DNA from 3 places in the Kineococcus deserti genome. Region 3 is predicted to be linked to each of the others. Evidence: riboswitches for the same ligand, from Rfam matches in the RefSeq annotation. Region 3 holds a riboswitch; each other region holds the start of a gene.

Region 1 (5,588 bases), on a different contig from region 3:
CGAACGCCACGAGCGCCAGGACCAGCCGCAGACCCCCGCGGCGCAGCACGGCCGCGCTCACCGTGCAGCCCCGACTCGCTCGGTCGAGGCGCTCGAGCCGGCGCCTCCCTCCGGCGCCGCGCAGCGACTTCGTCGGCGCGTCGCCTGCGTCCAGGCGCCGACGCGCCTCTGCTCGCTCACTGGTCGGCCTTCACGGCGCGCGCCCGCAGCAGCGTGACGACGGTGGTCAGCACCCCGACGACGAGCCCGAAGACCAGCGTCTCGGCCGCTGCGGTGCCGATCTCGTAGCTGCCCCGCATGCCGGTCCGGAAGATCTCGAAACTGCTGACGATGGTGGACACCCCCGGCCCGCCCTGCGTCACGACCGTGACCAGGTCGAAGACCTTCAGGCCGATGACCAGTTCGAGCAGCAGCACCGAGAACACGTTCGGTGCGATGACCGGCCACACGACGTTCGTGAACGACCGGAACGTCCCGGCCCCGTCCAGGGCGGCCGCCTCGCGCAGTTCCTCGGGAACCCCGAGCAGGGCCGCGAACACCAGCAACGTCACCAGCGGGGTCCACTGCCACACGTGCATGACGACGAGCGCACCGAACGCGCCGACGCTGTCGCCCAGCGGGTTGGCCCCCGGGAACCCGAGCGCCGAGAACAGCCCGCCGAACGCCCCGCCGACCGGGGCCAGCATGAGCTTCCACGCCACCCCGACCATGACCGGTGGTGTCACCAGCGGCAGCAGCAGGATCGTGCCGACGACGCCGAACCGGGTGCCCCGCGCGTGCAGCAGCAGCGCCAGCACCACTCCGAGGGCCGTCGCCGCCAGCGCGGCGACGACGGCGAACACCACCGAGCGCACCAGGGAGCCGGCGAACGCCACCGACTCCCAGGCCTCGACGAAGTTGTCGGTGCCGGTGAAGACCTGCAGCGGTTTGGCCAGCGACGACTTGGTGAACGCCAGCGCCACGACGAACAGCGTCGGGTAGACGAGCATCAGGGCGAGCCCGGCCAGGCTCGGCGCGGCCAGCCACGTCGAGACGTGCCCCGGGCGGTGCCGTCCGGGGACGGCGCGCCGGGAGCCGTTGCCGCGCTGGCGCGGCACGGTGCCGCGTCGTTCGTCCAGGAGCGTCATCCGAGCGTCTTCCCCCAGCTCTCGGCGGCCTTGTCGAGCGCGGCCTGCGGGTCCTCGGTGCCCTGGATGGCCAGCGCGAGCTGGTCGACGAGGTCCTGCAGGGCCTTCGGCGCGCCGGCCTGCTTCGGCCACACCAGCGGGTCGCCCGTCAGGCCCTCGCGGATGACGTCGGTCGCCTTCCCGGCGGCGGTGGCGTACTCCGCCGACTCCAGCACGCTCGTGCGGGCCGGGTCGATGCCCGACCCGGCCGTCGAGGCCAGCAGGAAGTTGCGCTCCCGGTCGGTGGCCCACTTGATGAACGCGGCCGCCTTGTCCTGCTGGGACGAGGCCGTCGAGACGCCGAGGCCGAAACCGGAGTCCAGCGCCGAACGCGGTGTCGTGTTCGACCCGCCGACCGGCAGCGTCACCACGCCCCACTTGTCGACGATCTTCGAGCTGGCCGGGTCCTGCGCCTTCAGCCCCAGGTCGGTCCAGGTGTCGAGCATCGCGCCCTGACCGGCCAGGAACGCCGAGTTGGCCTGGTCGAAGCCGGTCTGCAGCGGCGTCGGCAGCGCCGAGGGCGCCACGGTGATGAGGTGCTGCAGCGCGGCCAGCCCCTCCTGGCCCGCGAACGCCGGCCCGCCGTCGGCGTCGACCAGCGTCCCGCCGTACCCGGCGAGGCGGTTGATGAAGGAGCAGCCGAGGATCATCGGCACCTGCTGGCCCTCGACGATCGCGCCGTAGACGCTGCCGCCGGAGTCCTGGGTGATCTTCGCCGCGGCGGCGTCGTACTCGTCCCACGTCGTGGGCGGCTGCACGCCGTACCGCTCGAAAACCTCGGCGTTGTAGTAGAGGACGTGGGTGTCGCCGTCGAAGGGCAGGCCGTAGCGCTTGCCGTCCAGCAGCGTGTACGGGTCGTAGACCGACGGGAGGAAGTCGTCGGTGCCGATGTCGCCGTTCGCGCCGATCCAGTCGGTCAGGTCCACGAGGGCGTCGGCGTTCACCAGCTCACCGAGGCCGAAGTAGAAGTAGTCGAAGACGTCGAACTCCCCGTCGCCGCCCTGCACGTCCAGGATCTGCTTGCTCGTCAGCTGGTCGTAGGGGATCGCGGTGACCTCGAGCTTGCCGCCGAACTCCTGCTCGAACGCCGGCCCGAGCAGGTCGGTGAAGGCCAGCACGTGCGGCTGGTTGACCATCAGCTTGATGGTCGCGCCCTGCAGGTCGACGGCCTGCGCGGCGGCCAGCCCGGAGGCCGACTGCTCCTCACCGCAGGCGGCGAGCGCACCGAGCGCGCCGATGCCGAGGGCGGAGGACAGCACCCGGCGGCGGGAGGCGATCAGGCGCGAGGTGCTCGTGGGCAGAGGGGTGCGACGGGGCGCGGACATGGGTGTGCTCCGGTGGGTGGGCGGACGGACGTCCGTCGGGGGTGCGCGCGGTGGCGGCGCGCTCGGGAGGGGTCTGGGGGAGGGACTGCGCTGGTCAGAGAGCGCGGAGCGTCCCCCGGCGCATCGACGAACCCGGGGTACAGGTCATCGAGGCCGTGCGCGAGAGGTCGACGTGGTAACGCCGGGTCAGACGGGTACAGCTGGTCACAGCGGTTCCTCCATCGCCCCTGGCGGGAGCACCTGCCGCTCGCGCGGTGGTTGCTGTGGCGTCGACGAGCCAGGTCTCTCGGCCACTCTGGATGGGTGTTGATCAGACCGTAGCGGACGCGGGGGCCTCCTGACCACGTTCCTGCCGGATCGGTGCGAAGGGTCACCTGCGGTCGGCTGTGCCACACTGGCGGTGGCCGAGCGTTCCCCACACCGGGCGCGCGGCCCGCCGTCGAGACCGCCGCCTGGTGCGCGGGTCCCGGGCAGCGCCGCGGTCTGGTGGAAGGACCTCGCAGGCGCCCCGGCCCTCGTGCTGGACGACGACCGCCGGCGGCACGGGCGGAGCACGCGTCGCGCGAACCCGCCGGTGCACCGAGGACTTCCGTCGGGTGCGGGACGACCCGCCCGGCGATTCCGACGAGGACGCTCGAGCGGCCGCGGGTTGACCGGTGGAGCGGACGCTGCGGGCGAAGCGGAGCAACCCGTGACGACCACACCTGAAGAGAACGCCGCCGCAGCTGCCGCGGACGAGAAGACCACCCCCGCGACGAAGCCGCGGCGACGTCGCGCGGCCAGTCGTCCCGCCGGCCCGCCGGCGCACGTCGAGGCCCCTGTCGAGACCACCGTCGAGGCGGAGACGCCCGCCCCCGTGACCGTGCCGGCCCCCGACGCCCCCGCGGTCGAGGCACCCGCTGCCGAGGTGCCCGCTGCCGAGGAGGCGGCCCCGCGCCGCCGCACGCGCCGCGCCACCCGCAAGGTGGCCACCCCCGAGGTGAGCCCCGAGCCGGTCGCCGAGCCGGTCGCCGAACCGGTCGCCGCGGCCGAAGCGGCCGCCGAGCCCGCCGCCGACGAGGCCCCGGCCGAGCCGGTCAAGGCTCCTGCCCGGCGCCGCCGCTCCCGCAAGGCCACCGCTGCGCCCGTCGAGCCGACCGTCGAGCCGACCGTCGACGTGACCCCGGCGGCTCCAGAGGCGACGCCGGTGCCGGAGGTGGCCGAGGTCGCCGCCGTCGCCGAGGACGTCCCCGTCGAGGAGGCGCCCGTCGAGCAGCCCACCGGGGCCGGTGCGGCCCCGGCCGAGGCGCCCGTCGAGGAGCAGGTCGAGACCCGATCCGAGGCCCAGCCCGAGACCCAGCCCGACCTCATGGACGACCCGGTGCTCCTGCGCGCCGCCGGGATGGCCCGCGGTGGCCGCCGTGAGCGCACCGACGCCGAGCGCGCGGCCGACGCCGCCGCCCGCGCGACCGCCCTGTTCTTCCAGGCTCCCGAGGCCGAGGAGGCGCCTCGGCGCCGTCGCCGCGCCTCCGCCCCGGCCGGCCCGCCGCCCGGAGCCGACCAGGACGCCCTCGACGTCTTCGCCCGCCGCGCCTTCGAGACCGGGCAGGCCGACCAGGACGAGACCGACGAGGTCGACGAGGTCGACGAGGACGTGCTCGAAGGCACCGCCGACGACCTCGAGGAGACCCTGGACGACGCCGGCGCCGAGGACGACACCGAGGACGGCCAGGACGAGGACCGGGACGAGGACGGGGGTGCACCGCGCCGCCGCCGTCGCCGCGGCGGACGGGGCCGCCGCAGCCGCACCCGTGAGGACTCCGACGAGGAGGCTCCGACCGGGGACTCCGACGAGGAGGCCCGTGAGTCCGACGAGACCGAGGAGCCGGAGGAGTCCGAGGAGGACGCCGGCGAGGACACCGGCGAGGACGGCGAGGAGTCGTCGGGCTCGTCCCGGCGCCGTCGTCGCCGCCGTCGCCGCGGGGGGGCGGCCGACTCGGAGGAGACCTCGCCCGACGACCCGCCGAACACCGTCACCCGGGTCCGGGAACCGCGCCGGCCGCGCAGCACCGGCGGCACCGGCGGCACCGGCGAGGACGAGATCACCGCGCTGCGCGGCTCGACCCGCCTGGAGGCCAAGAAGCAGCGCCGCCGCGAGGGCCGGGAGGCCGGTCGCAAGCGCGCCATCCTCACCGAGGCCGAGTTCCTGGCCCGTCGCGAGTCCGTCGAGCGCGTCATGGTCGTGCGCCAGCAGGACGACAAGACCCAGATCGGCGTCCTCGAGGACGGGATCCTCGTGGAGCACTACGGCGCCAAGCAGGCGCAGACGACGATGGTCGGCAACGTCTACCTCGGCCGCGTGCAGAACGTGCTGCCGAGCATGGAGGCCGCGTTCGTCGACGTCGGCAAGGGACGCAACGCCGTCCTGTACGCCGGTGAGGTCAACTGGGACGCCGCCGGGCTCGAGGGCCAGCCGCGGCGCATCGAGGCCGCGCTGAAGTCCGGCGACCCCGTCCTGGTCCAGGTCACCAAGGACCCGGTGGGCCACAAGGGCGCCCGGCTGACCAGCCAGGTCTCCCTGCCCGGCCGCTACCTCGTCTACGTCCCGCGCGGGTCGATGACGGGCATCTCCCGCAAGCTGCCCGACACCGAGCGCGCGCGGCTGAAGAAGGTCCTCAAGGAGGTCGTGCCCGCCGGCGCGGGCGTCATCGTGCGCACCGCCGCCGAGGGCGTGGCCGAGGAGGAGCTGCGTGCCGACGTCCAGCGCCTGCAGGCGACGTGGGAGGCCATCCAGGCCAAGGCGCAGAGCAAGAACGCGCCGATCCTGCTGCACGGTGAACCGGACCTGACCGTCCGCGTCGTGCGCGACGTCTTCAACGAGGACTTCTCCAAGGTCGTCGTCTCCGGGGACGCCGCCTGGGACGCGGTCCACGGCTACGTCGCCGACGTGGCCCCCGACCTCGCCGGGCGCCTCGAGCGCTGGGAGGGCAGCCAGGACGTCTTCGAGCACCACCGGATCGACGAGCAGCTGGCCAAGGCCCTGGGCCGCAAGGTCTGGCTGCCCTCGGGCGGGTCGCTGGTCATCGACCCGACCGAGGCGATGCACGTCATCGACGTC
Region 2 (5,588 bases), on a different contig from region 3:
GGAACTGCGCACGGGTCCGGTGCTGGTCGCGGAGAACCTGACCAAGACGTTCGCCACCCGCGAGGGCCGGCACACCGCCGTCGGCGACGTCTCCTTCACCCTGGAGGCCGGCCGGACGCTGGGCATCGTCGGGGAGTCGGGGTCGGGCAAGTCGACGACGGCCCGGCTGGCCCTGGCGCTGACGGCCCCCGACTCCGGTGCGGTCCGCTTGCTCGGCGCCGACTGGTCCGGGGTCCCGGAGAAGGCGCGGCGGGCGCGACGCCGGGAGATCTCGACCGTCCAGCAGGATCCGCTGAGTTCGTTCGACCCGCGCTGGACCGTCGAGCGGATCCTGACCGACGCGCTGCCGGAGGGGTTCTCCGGGGACCGGAACGCGCGGGTGCGGGAACTGCTGCAGCAGGTCGGGCTGTCGGCGGAGGTGCTCACGCGGTTCCCGCTGACCATGTCCGGCGGGCAGCGCCAGCGCGTCTCCATCGCCCGGGCCCTGGCCCCCGAACCGTCGGTGGTCGTCCTGGACGAGGCCGTCTCGGCCCTCGACGTGTCGGTGCAGGCGCAGGTCCTGGACCTGCTGGCCGACCTGCAGCGCACCCTCGGCCTGGCCTACCTGTTCATCTCCCACGACCTCGGCGTCGTCTACCACGTCAGCGACGACGTCCTGGTCATGAAGGACGGCGCCGTCGTCGAACGCGGGACGGCGGCCGACGTGTTCGAGCGCCCGCAGCAGCCGTACACGCGCGAACTCGTCAGCGCACTGCCCCGCCTCGCCACCGGCCAGGAGGTCGACCTGTGAGCAACCCCGCCACGAAGCCGTTGCGCTTCAACGCCTTCGTCATGAACACCACGTCCCACATCCAGCACGGCCAGTGGCGCCGGCCGGACGCGCGGCAGCACGAGTTCAACGACGTGCGCACCTGGATCGAGACCGCGAAGCTGCTCGAGGCCGCGAAGTTCGACACGATGTTCTTCGCCGACGTCAGCGGGTTGTACGGCGACGCCGACGCCGACTTCGACGTGTACGTCCGCGAGGGCCTGCAGATCCCCTCCAACGACCCGACCGTCCTGCTGTCGGCGCTGGCGGTGAACACCGAGCACCTCGGGTTCGCCACGACGTCGAACGTGTTCCAGAACCACCCGTTCAACTTCGCCCGGCAGATCTCGACGCTGGACCACATCTCGAACGGCCGGATCGCCTGGAACGTCGTCACCGGCACCCAGGACAACGGAGCCCGCAACTACGGCCTGGACCGGATCACCGAGCACGCCGAGCGCTACCGCTGGGCGCAGGAGTACGTCGACGTCGTCTACAAGCTCTGGGAGGGGTCCTGGGAGGACGACGCCCTGCTGGCCGACAAGGCGAACGGCGTGCACGCCGACCCTGCGAAGATCCACAAGATCTTCCACTCCGGGCAGCGGTACCGGGTCGAGGGACCGCACCTGCCCTCGCCGTCTCCGCAGCGCACCCCGCTGCTGTTCCAGGCCGGCTCGTCCCTGTCGGGGCGGCGGTTCGCGGCGCAGCACGCCGAGGCCGTGTTCGTCATCTCCCCCTCACCGGTGCTGGCGACGCAGCAGATCCGCGAGACGCGCGAACTGGCCGTCGCCGCCGGCCGTCGCCCGGAGGACGTGACCTTCTACCAGGGCCTGAGCTTCGTCATCGGCTCGACCGAGGAGGAGGCGCAGCGCAAGGCCGCCGAGCACGACGAGTTCGTCAGCGTCGACGGGTACCTGGCGCACGCCGCCGTCGTGGACCGCACGGGCCGGGTCTACCCGCCGCAGACGCCGCTGAAGGACGTCGAGACCGACACCGCCCGCGGGTTCACCGAGTGGTTGTCCAAGCACATCACCGACCGCGAACCCGTCGTGGCCGACCTGGCCCGTCAGCGGGCCACCAGCCAGCGCGTCGTCGGCACGCCCGAGCAGATCGCCGACCGGCTGGCGCAGTGGCAGCAGGCGGGGGTCGACGGGATCAACGTGATCAACTGGGTGATCCCCGGGTCGTTCGCCGAGTTCGCCGACCACGTGCTGCCGGTGCTGCGCGAGCGCGGGCTGGCGCAGGCGGAGTACGCGCCGGGTCCGCTGCGGCAGAAGCTCTTCGGCTCGCCCCGGCTCAACGAGCGGCACCCGGCGGCCCGGTACCGGGGGGCCTTCGGGACGGACCGGGTCCCGCAGGCGCAGGTCGTGCCGGTCTCCTGAGAAGCGGTGTGCGGGCCGTCGCGGCGGTGTTAAGGTTCACACAGGTCATGAGTGACAGCGCGAAGCCCTGGCTGGCTGTCCGGCAACCCTCCTCCGCGGTGGGGTGCCCCAGGTGAGGACCTGGCCGGACGACCCCGTCCGGCAAGCGCGGATCACCGGACGCCGTCGACCACGGAGTGCAGCGAGCCGCGCGCCCGCCCGATCGACCTCCGGAGTCCCTCGTGTCCAACGCCCCCGCCCTGCCCGACAAGCCGAAGCGTCGCGGTCTGCTCATCGGGATCGTCGCCGCCGTCGTCGTGATCGCCGTCGTGGTCGTGGCGCTCGTCCTGGGCAACCGGGACGACTCCACGAGCACCACGGCCGGCGGCGAGTCCTCCGGCGAGACCGTGCGCATCGGCGTCGCGGACCAGTCGCTGCCCTACTGGCGCACCTACACCGACCTGGCGAAGTCGCAGCTCGGCGTGACCGTCGAACTGGTCAACTTCTCCGACTACACGCTGCCGAACCCGGCGCTGTCGCAGGGTGAGCTGGACCTGAACCAGTTCCAGCACATCCAGTACCTCGCCAACTACAACGTCGAGGCCGACGACGACATCCAGCCCGTCGGCGCCACCGCGGTCTACCCGCTGCCGCTGTACTCGCTGACCGCCGACTCCGCCGAGGCGCTGCCGGCCGACGCCCAGGTCGCCATCCCCAACGACGCGATCAACCAGGCCCGCGCGCTGCTCGTCCTGCAGCAGGGTGGCCTGCTGACGCTGAAGGACGGCGGCACCGCCTTCTCCACGACCAACGACATCGAGACCTCCAAGGTCCAGGTCACCGCGGTCGCCGCGGACCAGACCGCCAGCGCGCTGCAGAGCGGCTCGGTCGCCGCCGCCGTCGTGAACAACAACTACGCCACGGCCGCGGGCCTGCCCGAGGACGACATCATCGTCGCCGACGACCCGACCGCCGCCGCGGCCGCCCCGTACGTCAACATCTTCGCCGCCCGCGCCGAGGACAAGGACGACGAGACCTACGCGAAGCTCGTGGACCTGTTCCACGACCCGGCCGTGCAGGAGGTCTTCCTGCAGGACAACCCGAGCGCCGTCGTCCAGGACGTCCCGGCCGCCGACCTGCAGGCCAGCCTCGCCGAGGTCGAAGAGGACGCGAAGGCCGCCGCGGGCCAGTGAGCGCGCTCATCACCCTGGAGAAGGTCTCCAAGAGCTTCGGCCGTCGTGACGGGTCCACCGTCACGGCGGTCGACGCCGTTTCGCTCGACGTGCTCGAGGGCGAGGTGCTGGCGGTCATCGGGTACTCCGGGGCCGGCAAGTCGACCCTCGTGCGGCTGCTCAACGCCCTCGAGAAGCCGACGTCGGGCCACGTCCTGGTCGGCGGGCAGGACCTGACCAAGCTGTCCGAGAAGCAGTTGCGGGCCGCCCGGTCCAAGATCGGGATGATCTTCCAGCAGTTCAACCTGTTCCGGTCCCGGACCGTGGCCGGGAACGTCGCGTACCCGCTGAAGGTCGCCGGCGTCGGGCCGAAGGAACGGGACCGCCGCACGGCCGAGCTGCTCGACTTCGTCGGGTTGCTGGACCGCGCCCACAGCTATCCCGAGCAGTTGTCCGGCGGGCAGAAGCAGCGCGTCGGGATCGCCCGTGCGCTCGCGACGAACCCGCCGCTGCTGCTGGCCGACGAGGCCACCAGCGCCCTGGACCCCGAGACCACCACCGAGGTCCTGTCGCTGCTGCGCCGGGTGAACACCGAACTCGGCGTGACGATCGTGGTCATCACGCACGAGATGGAGGCCGTGCGGCAGATCGCCGACCGGGTGGCCGTCATGGAGAACGGGCGGCTGGTGGAGGTCGGTGACACCTACGACGTGTTCTCCGACCCGCAGACGCCTGCGGCGCAACGGTTCGTGCGCAGCGCCACCCACGACCGCCCGTCGGCCGACACGCTGGAACGGTTGCGGCACCAGCACCCGGGCCGCCTGGTCAGCGTGCGCATCACCGACGAACCCCGGCTGCAGCAGCGCATCGACGAGGTGTTCCGCTCGAGCGGCACCACGGCCGAGCTCGTCTACGGCGGGGTCTCGGAGATCCGCGAGCGCCGGACGGGATCACTGACGTACGAACTGACCGGTTCCCCCGACGCAGCGCTCGAGGCGCTGCGGGCGGCCGGCATCCACGCGGTCGAGGAGGCCTGAGGTGTTCGACGGTTTCCTGGACACGATCGACGTCTTCCAGGACGCGATCTGGCAGACGCTGCTCATGTCGGTCGTCTCGCTCGTCGCCTCCGGCGTGCTGGGGCTGGTGCTGGGCACGGCGCTGTACGCGACCCGGCCGGGCAACCTGTTCGGCAACCGGCTCGTGTTCGTGCTCATCGGGTTCGTCGTGAACCTCGTGCGCCCCATCCCGTTCGTCATCTTCCTGGCCGCGATCACCCCGCTGCAGATCGCCGTGGTGGGCACCACGATCGGGACGACCGCGGTGACGTTCGCGATCTCGCTGGCGGCCGCGTTCGCCGTCGCGCGCATCGTCGAGCAGAGCCTCGTCAGCGTCGACCCCGGCGTCGTCGAGGCCGCCCGCGCGGTGGGCGCCTCGCGGTTGTCGATCCTGTTCGGTGTCGTGATCCCCGAGGGCCTGGGCCCGCTGATCCTGGGCTACACGTTCATCTTCATCGGCATCGTCGACATGACCGCGCAGGCGGGTCTGGTCGGCGGCGGCGGGCTGGGCGACTACGCCATCACCTACGGCAAGCAGCGCTACGACTACGGGATCATCTACGTGGCCGTGTTCGCGATCATCGTCATCGTGCAGGTGGGTCAGGTCATCGGGAACCGGCTGGCGCGCGGCGTCATGCGCCGCTGACGCGGTCCACCTGCTGGTGATCGAGCACAACAGGTCCGGGGTCGGCGCACCTCCACGACCACGTGTTGTGCTCGATCACCAGCAGGTGGACGGGTCAGGGGCAGAGGACGTGCCAGACGTCGGCGTGCATCTCGAACCGCTCGCGGGTCTGCGGGCCGGTGACCTCGCCGTCGGAGTTCAGCCGGAAGGTCCCGGACTCGGCGGTGATCTCGACGACCTTGCCGGCCGCGGTGGTCACGTCCTGGCGTTCGACGTGGACGCCGCGGCGCAGGCCGACGGCGAAGCCGAGGCGGGCCAGCGGGCCGGTGGAGGTGCTGACGACGACGTCGGCGACGCCGTCGTGGGGGTCGGCGCCGGGCACGAGCGGGGCACCGCCGCCGATGGTGCCCCCGATCCCGATGCCGACCATCAGGACCGGCTCCTGCCCCGGCGCGACGACCTGCCCGTCGACCTCGACCCGCAACCGGAAGCCCTTGCCGGCGCTGACGCCGGCCCAGGCGGCGCCGACGGGGTAGGCCGCCGCCCCCAGTCCCTTCTTCAGGCGCT
Region 3 (5,588 bases):
GACGACGAGCCCGGTCCCGGTGAGCTGAGCTGGGCGCAGTTCGAGGCGGAACTGCACGACCTGCTCTCCACCGGTGCCCGCGGGGTCGGTGAGATCCCCCGTCCCAGCGGTGAACCGAGGCCCTGACCCACCAGGCCCCGGTGCTCCAGGCGCGGCGCCGCCGTGTGCTCGGCGCCGGTCACCGTGTCGTCCCGCGGGGTCAGGCCTGTGGTCCACTCACCGCCAGGCCCGCCGCCTTCCACGCCGGGAACCCGCCGTCGACCTGGACCACGTCGGTGAAACCCGCGGCCAGCAGTTCGGCGGTGACGGGTCCCGACCCGGCCGGCGAGCCGCAGATCACGACGATCTCCTGGTCCAGGCCGGTCAGTTGCGGCAGCGCGGTCGGCTCCCCGACGGCGAACTTCTGCGCGACCTCGGTCTTGGCCACGACGACGGCCTGCGGCAGGTCCCCGGCCGAGGCGCGGCCGGCCTCGCTGCGCACGTCGACGAACAACGCCCCGCCGGCGACGGCGCGGCCGGCCGTCTCGGCATCGACGAGGGGTGCCTCGGGAAGGGTGGTCTCGCTCATCTCACTCCTCAGGTGCGGTCCACGCGCTCGCGTGAACGGGTTCTGACACGGGCACGACCCCCGACGCCCGCGCCACGCGGCGGGCAGGTCGGCGGAGCGCGACCGGTCGGCGGCACGGTACGCGGCCCTGGTGCCGAGCACCTCCACGGCCCCGGTGCCACGCGGCCCTCCCGCGGCCGGAGAGGGCCGCCGACCGACCGGCCAGGCTTGTCGCCGGTCCCCGTGAGCGGGGGTCGGGTCAGCCCGGTTCCCGGGTGGAGTCGAGGAAACGTTCGGGGGCGGGACGGAGGTCGTGCAGCGGGCCCCAGTGGCCGTCGACGATCCCGTACTCGAGTTCCGGACCGGAGGTGAGGAACTGCTCGACGGCGGCCAGCAACCGGTCCACGTCGGCGGTTCCCGTCCCGACCCCCGTCGAGGCCCGCAGGCCCCCCTCGACCAGGCCGAGGGAGTTCGCGAACCGGTGGGCGCAGAACCGGCCGTCGCGCACGCCGATGCCGTGCTCGGCCGACAGGTACGCCGCGACCTTCGAGACCTCCTGACCGGGCACGGTGAAGGTGACGACCCCCACCGCGTCCCCGGGGTGCGGGCGGACGACCGCGACACCGTCCAGTGCCGTGAGCCCGGCGACGAGGCGGTCGCGCAACGCCGTCTCGTGGGCCTCCAGAGCTCCTGCGGGCAGGGCGGACAACGTCGCGCAGGCCTGCGCGAGCGCGACGGCGCCGACCACGTTGGGCGATCCGGCCTCGTGCCGGTCCGGGCCCTGCGCCCAGCGCACGGCGTCGTGGCTGACGTCCAGGGTCGCCCCGCCACCGGCCAGGTACGGCTCGGCGGCGTCGAGCCAGTCGCGCCGGCCGACCAGCGCGCCGGAACCGAAGGGGGCGTAGAGCTTGTGCCCGGACAGGGCGATCCAGTCGATCTCGTCCGCCGCGACGTCGACCCGCCGGTGCGGCAGCAGCTGGGCGCCGTCGACGGCGATCCGCGCGCCCGCGGCGTGCGCGGCGCGGGCCAGCCGGCGCAGCGGCAGCACCTCCCCGGTCACGTTCGAGGCGCCCGCGACCGCGAGCACGGCGTACCGCCCGGTGGCCAGCCCGGCCTCCAGCAGGGCGGTGGTCTCCTCGGCGTCGGTGCCGCCGCGCACCACCGTCGTGCGGGCCGACCGCTGCCAGGGCAGCAGGTTCGCGTGGTGCTCCACGTCGGCGACCAGCACCTCCGCTCCCGCCGGGACGGCGCGGGAGAGCAGGTCGAGCGCGTCGGTGGTGCTGCGGGTGAAGACCACGACGTCGTCGGGACGGGCCCTCACGAAGGCCCCGACCTGCTCGCGGGCCTGCTCGAACAGGGCGGTGGTGGTGCGCGAGAGGTAGCCGGCGCCACGGTGGACGCTGGCGTAGTGCGGCAGCACCCGGGCCACGCGGTCGGCGACCGTCTGCAGGGCAGGGGCGCTCGCGGCGTTGTCCAGGTTGGCGTAGACGGCCTCCCCGCCGGTGGCCAGCGGCACCCGGGTGCGGGCACCCACGACGGGCAGCAGGGGCTGGACCACGGAACAGGCGGCGGGCGAGAGGGTGCTCAGCGACACGACGGGACTCCTCAGAGGACAGGACCCTGCCGGGAGGACCGGGATCACCCCGCCGAGGTCCGCGCTTGCCGGAACCACCTCGGAACCGGCCAGGTCGTCACCCGGGGCACCCCACCGCGGAGGAGGGTTGCCGGCCAGCGAGCCGGGGCTTGTCGCTGGCACTCATGACCTGCGGGGAGATTGCCACGATCGCCCGCCGACAGCAAGATCGGCGCGTCGGTTCCCGGCCTCGAACGCGCGGACAGCCGACCGGGCTTACTGCCCGGAGGCACTTGTGGGACCGACCGGCCTCGGACTACTTTCGATCTCGACACCATCCAGAGCGGCCGAGAGTCCTGGCTCGACGACGCCGCAGCAACCCCCCGAGCCCGGGCGAGGGTGCTAAAGCCAGGCCGATGGAGTTCGTGATGTCCGCACGACCTGCCGTACCCGCTCACCCGCACCCAGGTCGGGCGCCGGCCCGATGACCCTGGCCCCGCTCCTCGCCGGGGGCGCAGGACGGCCGACGATCAGTTTCGAGCTCTTCCCGGCCCGTTCCGAGGCGGGCCGGGATTTTCTGTGCCACAAGGTCTCCGAACTCGTCGCGACCCGACCCGACTTCGTCTCGGTGACCTTCGGGGCCGCGGGCGGCACCCGCGCGCCGAGCCGGGAACTGCTCGCCCACGTGCTGAGCACGACGGCCGTCCCCGCGATGGCGCACCTCACCTGCGTCGGGCTGTCCCGCCGGGAGGTCGTGGACCTGGCCTGCGAGTTCTACGACGCCGGCGTCCGCGACGTCCTGGCCCTGCGGGGTGATCCGCCGACGGGGGTCGGCGACTGGGCACCGCACCCCGACGGCGTCGGGCGCGCCTGCGACCTGGTGCAACTGCTGCAGGTCGCCGACCGGCGGCGGCTGGCGCTGCGCGGCGGCGCCCGGCCGGTCGACGAGGGCCCGCTGAGCCTGGCCGTCGCGGCCTTCCCCCGCGGAGGCGACGGCGACCTGGCGGCCCTGCGCGCCAAGCAGGACGCCGGTGCGCACTTCGCGATCTGCCAGGTGACGTTCTCGGCCGACGAGTACGCCGGTTTCGTCCACCGGGCCCGTGCGGCGGGCGTCACCATCCCGCTGCTGCCGGGCATCGCGGTGACCGACGACCCGCACCGGCTGAACCGCATCGGTGAACTCACCGGGGTGCGGGCACCCGAACCCCTGCTGGCCGCCCTGGACACCGACGACGCCGCCACCCGGCGGCGCGCCGCGGGCGCGTTCTCCTCGGGTCTGGCGGCGGGACTGCTGGACGCCGGCGCCCCCGGGCTGCACCTCTACACCTTCAACGCGGCCACCCCCGCGCTGGACCTGCTCGACCACCTCGCACTGCCCCGAACTCCCGCCCACGACCAGCACCGCGACGCCGCGGTAGGAGGCCTTCGATGACCGAGAACCCCGCCTGGACCGCGACCGTCCTGGGTTACCCCCGCATCGGCGCCGACCGCGAGGCCAAGAGGGCCCTCGAGGCGCTCTGGGCCGGACGCGCCGACCTGGCCGCCACGGAGGCCGCGCTCGCCGGGGTGCGCGCCGCGACGGTGCGCCGGCTGAACGCGCTGGGTCTGCCCGCGCACGACGCCTCGATCCCGTCGGACTTCTCCGCCTACGACCAGGTGCTCGACGCGGCCGTGGCCGTCGGTGCGGTCCCGGCCCGGTTCGCCGACGTCGTCGGCGCCGACGGCCGCGTCGACCTCGTCGGGTACTCCACGATCGCCCGCGGCCGGGGTGCCGACGCGCCGCTGGAGATGACGAAGTGGTTCGACACGAACTACCACTACCTCGTTCCGGAGATCGGGCCGGACACCACGTTCCGGTTCGCCGACGACCGCGGGGTCCGGGAGTTCTCCGAGGCCCTCGCCGACGGTTTCCTGACCCGGCCCGTCGTCGTCGGCCCGGTGACGTTCCTGCTGCTGGCCAAGGCCGCCGACGGCAGTCCCGCGGGTTTCGCGCCGATCTCCCGGCTCGACGACCTGCTCGGCGCCTACTCCGAGCTCCTGAGCGCCTACGCGGCAGCGGGTGCGGACTGGGTCCAGCTCGACGAACCGGCACTGGTGAGCGATTCGGCCACGGCGGGGGTCGCCGGGCTGGCGGGGCTCGTCGAGGCCGCGTACGGGCGGCTGACCGCCCTCGCGGGCCGGCCGCGGCTGCTGGTCGCGACCCCGTACGGCGACCCGGGCGAGTTCCTGGGTTCCCTCGGGGCGGTCGAGGGGGTCGCCCTGGACCTGGTCCGGGGACCGGTCCCGGCCGACACCGGCGTGCTCGCCGGCAAGACCGTCGTCGGCGGCGTCGTGGACGGGCACAACGTCTGGCGCGCCGACCTCGTCGCGGCCCTGGCCCGGCTGCGGGAGTTCGAGGGCGTCGCCGGCCGCGTCGTCGCCGGAACCTCCACGTCCCTGCTGCACGTCCCGCACGACGTCTCCCGCGAGAGCCGGCTGGGCGAGCGGCTGCGCGGCTGGCTCGCGTTCGCCGACCAGAAGGTCGCCGAGGTCGTCCTGCTGGGCAGGGCCCTGGTGGACGCGGACAGCGTGCAGGCCGAACTCGCGGCCTCGGCCACGGCCCGCGCCGACCGGATCACCGCCCCCGGAGTGGTGCGCCCGGAGGTCCGCGACCGGCTCGCCGCCCTGACCCCGGACGCCTACGACCGCAGCGACTACGCCGTCCGCCGGCTGGCGCAGGAGGAGGCGCTGGGGTTGCCGGAGCTGCCCACGACGACCATCGGTTCCTTCCCGCAGACCACCGAGATCCGCGGTGCGCGGGCCGCCTGGACCCGCGGTGACCTGGCGCAGGCCGCGTACGAGGAGTTCCTGCGCGCCGAGATCGAGCGCGTCGTGCGGCTGCAGGAGGAACTCGGCCTGGACGTCGTCGTGCACGGTGAACCCGAGCGCAACGACATGGTCCAGTACTTCGCCGAGCAGCTCGACGGTTTCGCCGTCACCGCGCACGGCTGGGTCCAGTCGTACGGTTCGCGCTGCGTGCGGCCGCCGATCCTGTGGGGCGACGTCACGCGCCCGGCGCCCATCACGGTGCCGTGGAGTTCCTACACCGCGTCCCGGACGGTGAAACCCGTCAAGGGGATGCTGACCGGCCCCGTGACGATCCTGGCGTGGTCCTTCGTCCGCGACGACCAGCCGCTGGGGGACACCGCCCGCCAGGTCGCCCTGGCCCTGCGCGACGAGGTCGCCGACCTGGAGGCCGCGGGCATCGGGATCGTCCAGGTCGACGAACCGGCGTTGCGGGAACTGCTGCCGCTCAAGACCGCCGACCAGCCGGCGTACCTGGACTGGTCGGTCGCCTCGTTCCGGCTCGCGACCGCGGGAGCGGGCGACGCGACGCAGGTCCACACCCACCTGTGCTACTCCGAGTTCGGGGAGGTCATCGACGCCATCGACGGCCTGGACGCCGACGTGACGAGCATCGAGGCGGCC

The links. Region 3 has a riboswitch for S-adenosylmethionine ahead of ACRYR2_RS07695 (methylenetetrahydrofolate reductase). Riboswitches for the same ligand answer to the same signal wherever they lie in the genome.
Region 1: another riboswitch for S-adenosylmethionine. It lies ahead of ACRYR2_RS09925 (ABC transporter substrate-binding protein); the one in region 3 lies ahead of ACRYR2_RS07695 (methylenetetrahydrofolate reductase).
Region 2: another riboswitch for S-adenosylmethionine. It lies ahead of ACRYR2_RS02865 (MetQ/NlpA family ABC transporter substrate-binding protein); the one in region 3 lies ahead of ACRYR2_RS07695 (methylenetetrahydrofolate reductase).

The regions. Positions count from the first base shown of each region.
Region 1 is NZ_JBJLSI010000009.1:117,473-123,060, reverse strand. It holds gene ACRYR2_RS09935 (carbohydrate ABC transporter permease) at 1-61, opposite strand, end outside; gene ACRYR2_RS09930 (carbohydrate ABC transporter permease) at 177-1,127, opposite strand; gene ACRYR2_RS09925 (ABC transporter substrate-binding protein) at 1,124-2,491, opposite strand; SAM riboswitch class I at 2,707-2,797, opposite strand; partial or broken gene ACRYR2_RS09920 (Rne/Rng family ribonuclease) at 3,738-5,588, shown strand, end outside.
Region 2 is NZ_JBJLSI010000002.1:187,002-192,589, forward strand. It holds gene ACRYR2_RS02855 (dipeptide ABC transporter ATP-binding protein) at 1-790, shown strand, start outside; gene ACRYR2_RS02860 (LLM class flavin-dependent oxidoreductase) at 787-2,190, shown strand; SAM riboswitch class IV at 2,234-2,344, shown strand; gene ACRYR2_RS02865 (MetQ/NlpA family ABC transporter substrate-binding protein) at 2,412-3,362, shown strand; gene ACRYR2_RS02870 (methionine ABC transporter ATP-binding protein) at 3,359-4,378, shown strand; gene ACRYR2_RS02875 (methionine ABC transporter permease) at 4,443-5,042, shown strand; gene ACRYR2_RS02880 (diacylglycerol/lipid kinase family protein) at 5,137-5,588, opposite strand, start outside.
Region 3 is NZ_JBJLSI010000007.1:55,869-61,456, reverse strand. It holds gene ACRYR2_RS07710 (hypothetical protein) at 1-126, shown strand, start outside; gene ACRYR2_RS07705 (rhodanese-like domain-containing protein) at 200-568, opposite strand; gene ACRYR2_RS07700 (aminotransferase class V-fold PLP-dependent enzyme) at 807-2,141, opposite strand; SAM riboswitch class IV at 2,198-2,311, opposite strand; SAM riboswitch class I at 2,452-2,543, shown strand; gene ACRYR2_RS07695 (methylenetetrahydrofolate reductase) at 2,605-3,552, shown strand; gene metE (5-methyltetrahydropteroyltriglutamate--homocysteine S-methyltransferase) at 3,549-5,588, shown strand, end outside.